One region of the Pseudomonas sp. MF08875 genome, then DNA from elsewhere that is predicted to be linked to it. Evidence: predicted binding sites of a transcription regulator. Region 1 holds the regulator's gene; the other holds the start of a gene.
What was found. Region 1 encodes FliA, which starts transcription of late flagellar genes. Its sites were predicted from a motif close to CTAAAGTTTNNNNNNNNNNNGCCGNTAA; they were not measured.

Region 1 (3,411 bases):
ACCTGGCGCGCATGATCGCCACGCCGGAAATCGAACCCCTGGAAGAGGGGGGTGTGATTGCCATGGTCGGCCCCGCCGGCATGGGCAAGACCACCACCCTGGCCAAATTGGCGGCCCGTTACGTGCTCAAGTACGGCGCGCAGAACATCGCCCTGGTGAGCATGGACAGCTACCGCATCGGCGCCCAGGAGCAGCTCAAGACCTTGGGCCGCATCCTCAACGTCTCGGTGACCCATGTCGATCCGGGCCAGTCCCTGGCGCAAGCCCTCGACCCGCTGCTGCGCAAGCGCGTGGTGCTGATCGACACCGCCGGCCTGCAGGCCAGCGACCCGGCCCTGCGCATGCAGTTGGAAAGCCTGGCCGGGCGCGGCATCCGCTCCAAGAACTACCTGGTGCTGGCCACCACCAGCCAGAAGCAAGTGCTGACCGCCGCGTACCACAGTTACAAGCGTTGCGGGCTGGCTGGCTGCATTCTGACTAAGCTGGACGAGACGGCGAGCCTGGGCGAGGTGTTGAGCCTGGCTATCAGCCATGAATTACCGGTGGCCTATCTGACCGATGGGCCGCGTATTCCCGATGACTTGCACTTGCCGCGCCGCCACCAATTGGTCAGCCGTGCCGTAAGTGTGCAAATGCAGGAAGAACCCAGCGAAGAAGCCATGGCTGACATGTTCGCTGACCTTTACCACAGCCCGGCCAAGCAGGTCGGCTGAGGTTTAATGAATAGATTGCAGTGAACCTACATCGATGGCCTGCCACGCATTGTTCCAACGGTGAACGCGCAGCCAGTTATGTGGCCTCCGTCTAAGTAAGACAAGGTATAGAAAGAACATGGGCAGCATGCATCCCGTACAGGTGATCGCGGTGACCGGCGGCAAAGGTGGCGTCGGGAAGACTAACGTGTCAGTGAACTTGTCCCTGGCTCTGGCGGAGCTTGGCCGACGCGTCATGCTGCTGGACGCCGACCTGGGTCTGGCGAACGTCGACGTGTTACTGGGGCTGACCCCCAAACACACCCTGGCCGATGTGATCGAGGGGCGCTGTGAGCTGCGCGACGTGCTGCTCCAGGGCCCCGGCGGGATCCGCATCGTGCCGGCAGCCTCGGGCACCCAGAGCATGGTGCACCTGAGCCCGGCCCAGCATGCCGGCCTGATCCAGGCGTTCAGCGACATCGGCGACAACCTCGACGTGCTGGTGATCGACACGGCCGCCGGGATCGGCGAGTCGGTGGTCAGTTTCGTGCGCGCGGCCCAGGAAGTGCTGCTGGTGGTGTGCGACGAACCCACCTCCATCACCGACGCCTACGCCCTTATCAAACTGCTCAACCGCGACTACGGCATGAACCGCTTCCGCGTACTGGCCAACATGGCCCAGAGCCCGCAGGAAGGGCGCAACCTGTTCGCTAAGTTGACCAAGGTCACTGATCGCTTCCTGGACGTCGCCTTACAATACGTCGGTGCGGTTCCCTACGACGAGTGCGTACGCAAGGCTGTGCAAAAGCAGCGTGCAGTCTACGAAGCGTTCCCTCGTTCCAAGTGCGCACTGGCGTTCAAAGCCATCGCCCAGAAGGTCGATACCTGGCCACTGCCCGCTAACCCGCGCGGGCATCTGGAGTTTTTTGTCGAGCGGCTTGTGCATCAAACGGCGGGACCTGTGCTATGACAGCCAGCGGCTACAACCTTTACAAGAAGTCGGCGCGTGACAGCCAATACGAATTGATCGAGCGCTATGCGCCCCTGGTCAAGCGCATTGCCTACCACCTGCTGGCACGCCTACCCGCCAGCGTCCAGGTCGAAGACCTGATCCAGGCTGGGATGATCGGTTTGCTTGAAGTCTCGACCAAGTACGACGCCAGCAAGGGCGCCAGCTTCGAGACCTACGCGGGGATTCGTATCCGCGGCGCGATGCTCGATGAGGTGCGTAAAGGCGACTGGGCCCCCCGTTCGGTACACCGCAACACCCGGATGGTCAGTGATGCCATTCGCTCAATTGAAGCTAAAACCGGTCGTGACGCTAAAGATCACGAGGTTGCGGCCGAACTCCAATTGAGCCTCGATGATTATTACGGGATTTTGAACGACACCTTGGGCAGTCGCCTGTTCAGCTTCGACGACCTCTTGCAGGACGGCGAGCATGAAGGGCTGCACGAGGATGGCGCGAGTGCTCATCTGGAGCCGTCGCGCGACCTGGAAGACGAGCGCTTCCAGGCTGCGCTGGCGGACGCGATTGCCAATTTGCCGGAGCGTGAGCGACTGGTCTTGGCGCTGTACTACGACGAAGAGCTGAACCTCAAGGAAATCGGTGAGGTCCTGGGGGTCAGCGAATCGCGGGTCAGCCAGTTACACAGCCAGTGCGCGGCCCGCTTGCGGGGGCGTTTGGGGGAGTGGCGAGCGCGCTGACAGGCAGTGTGGGGGCTCTGCGAACGGGGCCGGTACGGCGTAGCGCCGTACCGGTCTCGGCACGTTTTGCTCCATGTCGCCGGTGAGTGCCCAGCCTGATTGATGAAATGGCGTGTCCAGGTGCTGGATGCGTTTAAGACTGCTTGGAGGTCGAATTGGACAAGAACATGAAAATCCTCATCGTTGATGACTTCTCAACGATGCGGCGGATCATAAAAAACCTGTTGCGTGACCTTGGGTTCACCAACACGGTCGAGGCAGACGACGGCACTACCGCCATCCCTGTGCTCAACAGCGGCAGCATCGACTTTCTGGTGACGGACTGGAACATGCCTGGCATGACCGGTATCGACTTGCTGCGCCATGTGCGCGCCGACGAAAAACTCAAGCACCTGCCGGTGTTGATGGTCACCGCTGAAGCCAAGCGCGAACAGATCATCGAAGCAGCCCAGGCCGGGGTGAACGGCTATGTAGTCAAACCCTTCACGGCCCAGGCGTTGAAAGAAAAGATTGAAAAAATCTTCGAACGCATCGGTTGATGCGCGAAGCCAGTCCGCCACGGGGGCGCTATGGAGCATAACGAATCATCGCAGGGCGATTTTGAATCGACTCTGAAAAAACATGCCCACGAATTGGTCGAAAGCCTTGAAAAAGGCAAGTTCGGCGACGCGGTGCAACTGATCCATGAGCTCAACCAGACCCGTGACCGCGGCCTGTACCAGGAAGTCGGCAAGCTGACGCGCGAATTGCACAGCGCCATCGTCAACTTCCAGATCGACCCGCACATGCCGCAAGCCGAAGAAGTGTCCCAGATCACGGATGCCACTGAACGCCTGGGTTATGTTGTCAGGCTGACCGAGGCTGCGGCCAATCGCACCATGGACCTGGTGGAAAACAGCACGCCGCTGGTCAACGGCTTGGGCCACGACGCCCAGGCCCTGAGCGCGGACTGGGCACGTTTCATGCGCCGCGAAGTGGGTGCCGAAGAGTTTCGCGATCTGGCGCGCCGGGT
Region 2 (3,411 bases), on a different contig from region 1:
CTGGGTTATCCGTTCTACGCCGTGGGCAAGCCCGAGAAACCGCGGGTCGAGCACCTGGCAGGGCTGAAGACGCCCACCCTGATCGTCCAGGGCGAGCGCGACGCCCTGGGCAATCGCGAAACTGTGGAGGGTTATGCGCTGTCGCCGAGCATCGAGGTGATGTGGCTGGTGGCGGCGGACCATGACCTCAAGCCCTTGAAGGCTTCAGGCGTCACCCATGAACAGCACCTGAACGCGGCGGCGCAAAAAATCGCCGCCTTCGTTGCCGATATCACGTAGCGATGTAGCAAGCAGGCTCGCCCACGCTCGGCGGCCTAGCCGTGGTAATCGGTGTGGCGCCTGGCGCACCCCAGCACGGGCAAGCCCGCTTGCTACGGGCGTGCGGCGTGAGGTTGTTGCCGCTAGCGCAGCCTCAACGGTTAAAGCGCTCCACCAGCGAGTACTGGGTGGTCGCCGTCAAGGTCAGCGCTTCGCTCAACTGCGCCGAGTGCATCGCTTGTTCCGAGGTCTGATCGGCCAGTTGCGCAATGGTGCTGATATTGCGGCTGATCTCTTCGGCCACCGCCGTTTGCTCTTCGGTCGCAGCGGCGATCTGGGTGGTCATGTCGGTGATGTTGGCCACCGCCTCACTGATCCCCACCAGCGCGGCGTCGGACTCCATCACCTTGGCCACGCCTTCCTCGGCCTGACGATGCCCGGCGTCCATGGTCTGCACCGCCGTGCTGGCGGTCTGCTGCAACTTGGCGATCAAGCTGTGGATCTGCCCCGTGGACTCGCTGGTGCGCTGCGCCAGTTGCCGCACTTCATCGGCCACCACCGCAAAGCCTCGCCCCATTTCCCCGGCGCGGGCCGCTTCAATGGCAGCGTTGAGCGCCAGCAGGTTGGTCTGGTCAGCGATGCCCTTGATGACATCCACCACGCCACCGATCTCATCACTGTCCTTGGCCAGTTGGGTCACCGTGGCGCCGGTTTCACCCACGACCACCGACAGGCGCTGGATCGCTTCGCGGGTTTCGCTGGCGATATCGCGGCCACGGCTGGTCAGGCGATTGGCCTCCTGGGTGGCGTCGGCCGTGCGCTGCACATGGCTGGCGACTTCCTGAGTGGTCGCCGCCATCTGGTTCACGGCAGTGGCCACTTGCTCCGTCTCCACCCGCTGGCGCTCCAGGCCGCTGGAGCTGTTGTGGGCCAGCACATCGGATTGCCGCGCCTGCTCGTTGAGGTGCTCGGCGGTGTCCTGCAAGCGCGTCAGGCAGGTTTTCAGGCGCGCTTCCTGGCTTAGGATCGACATCTCCAGGCGCGCCTGGGCGCCACGGCTGTCGGTGTACATCTGCGCGATCAACGGGTCGGACGTGGTCTGCTCCGCCAGGCGCAACAAACGCTTGAGGCCACGCTGCTGCCAGGTCAGGCCCAGCAACCCCAACGGCACCGACAACCCCGCCGCCAGGGCAAAACCCCAGTGGGAATTGAACCAGATACCGATCAGAAAACTCAGCTGGCTAATAAGGATGAACGGTACCCAATCCTGCAACACCGGCAACCAGCGGTCGCTACGGGGAATGGCCGACTTGCCCTGGTTGATGCGTTGGTAGAGCGCTTCGGCACGGCGCACCTGCTCGGCGGTGGGCTTGACCCGCACCGACTCATAGCCGACCACCTGATTGCCTTCGAACACCGGTGTCACATAGGCGTTGACCCAATAGTGGTCACCGGTCTTGCAGCGATTCTTAACAATGCCCATCCATGGCAAGCCTTGTTTCAACGTACCCCACATATGCGCGAACACCGCCGCCGGAACGTCAGGGTGACGCACCAGGTTATGCGGCGCACGCAACAGCTCCTCACGGGAGAACCCACTGATTTCGACAAAAGCATCGTTGCAGTAAGTAATCACGCCTTTTGCGTCGGTGGTAGAAATCAACCGTTGCTGAGCCGGAAAGGTACGTTCGCGTTGTGTTATTGGTTGGTTATTACGCATGGCTTTTTTCTATCCGCAAGGCTTTGACAGGTTGTCGGCAGCGGTGGGGGAATGTTGAGCGCTATTTTTCAGCGCTATGTCCTAGCGCTCACACTGACAGGCAAGTGCCAGCGGCTAGCAAAGGTAGTGGCCTTTTGATATTTGCGATGTCAATGACACAAATTCTTACGAATGCGACGAGCAGCATAAGACTAGGGATTTTGTGCGTCGCGTGGATTAGAGCCCTGGAAAACCTTAAGTATTTGCGTTCAGAAGACTGACAAGTCCGATACTACCTAGACAAAATTCTTCTTAGCATGAAAGAATGTGCATTCGGATCTTGTAAGAAAAATCCCTTTATTCTCCCTTCTGCGTCAAGACGCACGGGCCTTGCGCTGGCGAAAGGTTTGTGCGGCTTCATCTCAAGCTTTGGCGCTGAGAGCGGGCGGTGACTACTGAGGGGGCACCTTGAAAGGAGTACAGCGTGTATTGCGTTCCAGTCATCACCTGTGAAGTATCAGGCACCCATCTCTGGTCCGTTTCCATCGCTCCCAGGCAAATTGTGGCCCCTTCCGAAACTGGCAAGCACCTCAGCGTCGCCGTTCGAGCGGTTTCTTTTTTAGGTCAACAAAAATCTGCTGCACGTCCCCACGAAGCGCTCCGCTATCTCCCTGTTCAGACACAGGGGCAGTATTCCTCTTTTGCAACCCGGGGCCGTCCTGCGCCGCTTTGGCGTGCCGTTGTGCGTCGAGGTTGGGCAAATAGCCTTCCAATGCTGCCAAGCCGCGTAAGAAAGATGAGTTTTTTTACCTAGTGCATGCCCGTCGACTCACTGGTTTTTCGTTAGCTCTATTTTGATAGCACGCTAACGGTTTGGTGAGTTGTTCTTCAACAATGTGCTGTGGTTTGAAAAAAACCAGGATTTAGAGAACTTTCTTATGGATGCTTCAACTGGTTCGCGAAGGGATGTTGTGACTCTGGTTGCTCCCAGTATTTTCGGCGGTCCTGCGTATGCAACAACTTCCTTGAGTGTTCGTCCCTGCGATGTATACACAGCGAAGATTGCAGTTTTAATGTGCACGTTCAATGGCGAGAGTTTTCTTGCCGATCAACTCCAGTCTTTTGAGCGGCAGACGCATTCTAACTGGACGCTGCTGGTGTCTGATGACAGCTCCCGAGACGGCACGCTGGCGCTTTTGGATGAGTATGCAAAACGTTGGGGAGAGAGCCGCCTTAAAGTATTCCCCGGCCCTCAGCGTGGTTTTGTAGCCAACTTTCTTTCGTTGACTTGTCGTAGTGACATTGATGCCGACTTTTTCGCCTGGTCAGATCAGGACGATATCTGGAGCGAAGATAAGCTCCAAGTCGCATTGCGTTGGTTGCAGTCCCTTCCCGCCCATATACCTGCCCTCTACTGCGGCCGGACCCAGTTGGTCTGCGAGGCCGGAGTGCCT

Region 2: a site for FliA is predicted at 2,010-2,037, ahead of AC19YT_RS08995 (methyl-accepting chemotaxis protein). Genes of this name have one in related genera too.

What each region holds. Positions count from the first base shown of each region.
Region 1 is NZ_JCBCUW010000025.1:53,045-56,455, reverse strand. Features, by position in the region: gene flhF (flagellar biosynthesis GTPase FlhF) at 1-713, shown strand, start outside; gene fleN (flagellar synthesis regulator FleN) at 832-1,662, shown strand; gene fliA (RNA polymerase sigma factor FliA) at 1,659-2,399, shown strand; gene AC19YT_RS16125 (chemotaxis response regulator CheY) at 2,567-2,938, shown strand; gene AC19YT_RS16120 (protein phosphatase CheZ) at 2,969-3,411, shown strand, end outside.
Region 2 is NZ_JCBCUW010000012.1:4,670-8,080, reverse strand. Features, by position in the region: gene AC19YT_RS09000 (alpha/beta family hydrolase) at 1-279, shown strand, start outside; gene AC19YT_RS08995 (methyl-accepting chemotaxis protein) at 413-1,978, opposite strand; gene AC19YT_RS08990 (glycosyltransferase family 2 protein) at 2,839-3,411, shown strand, end outside.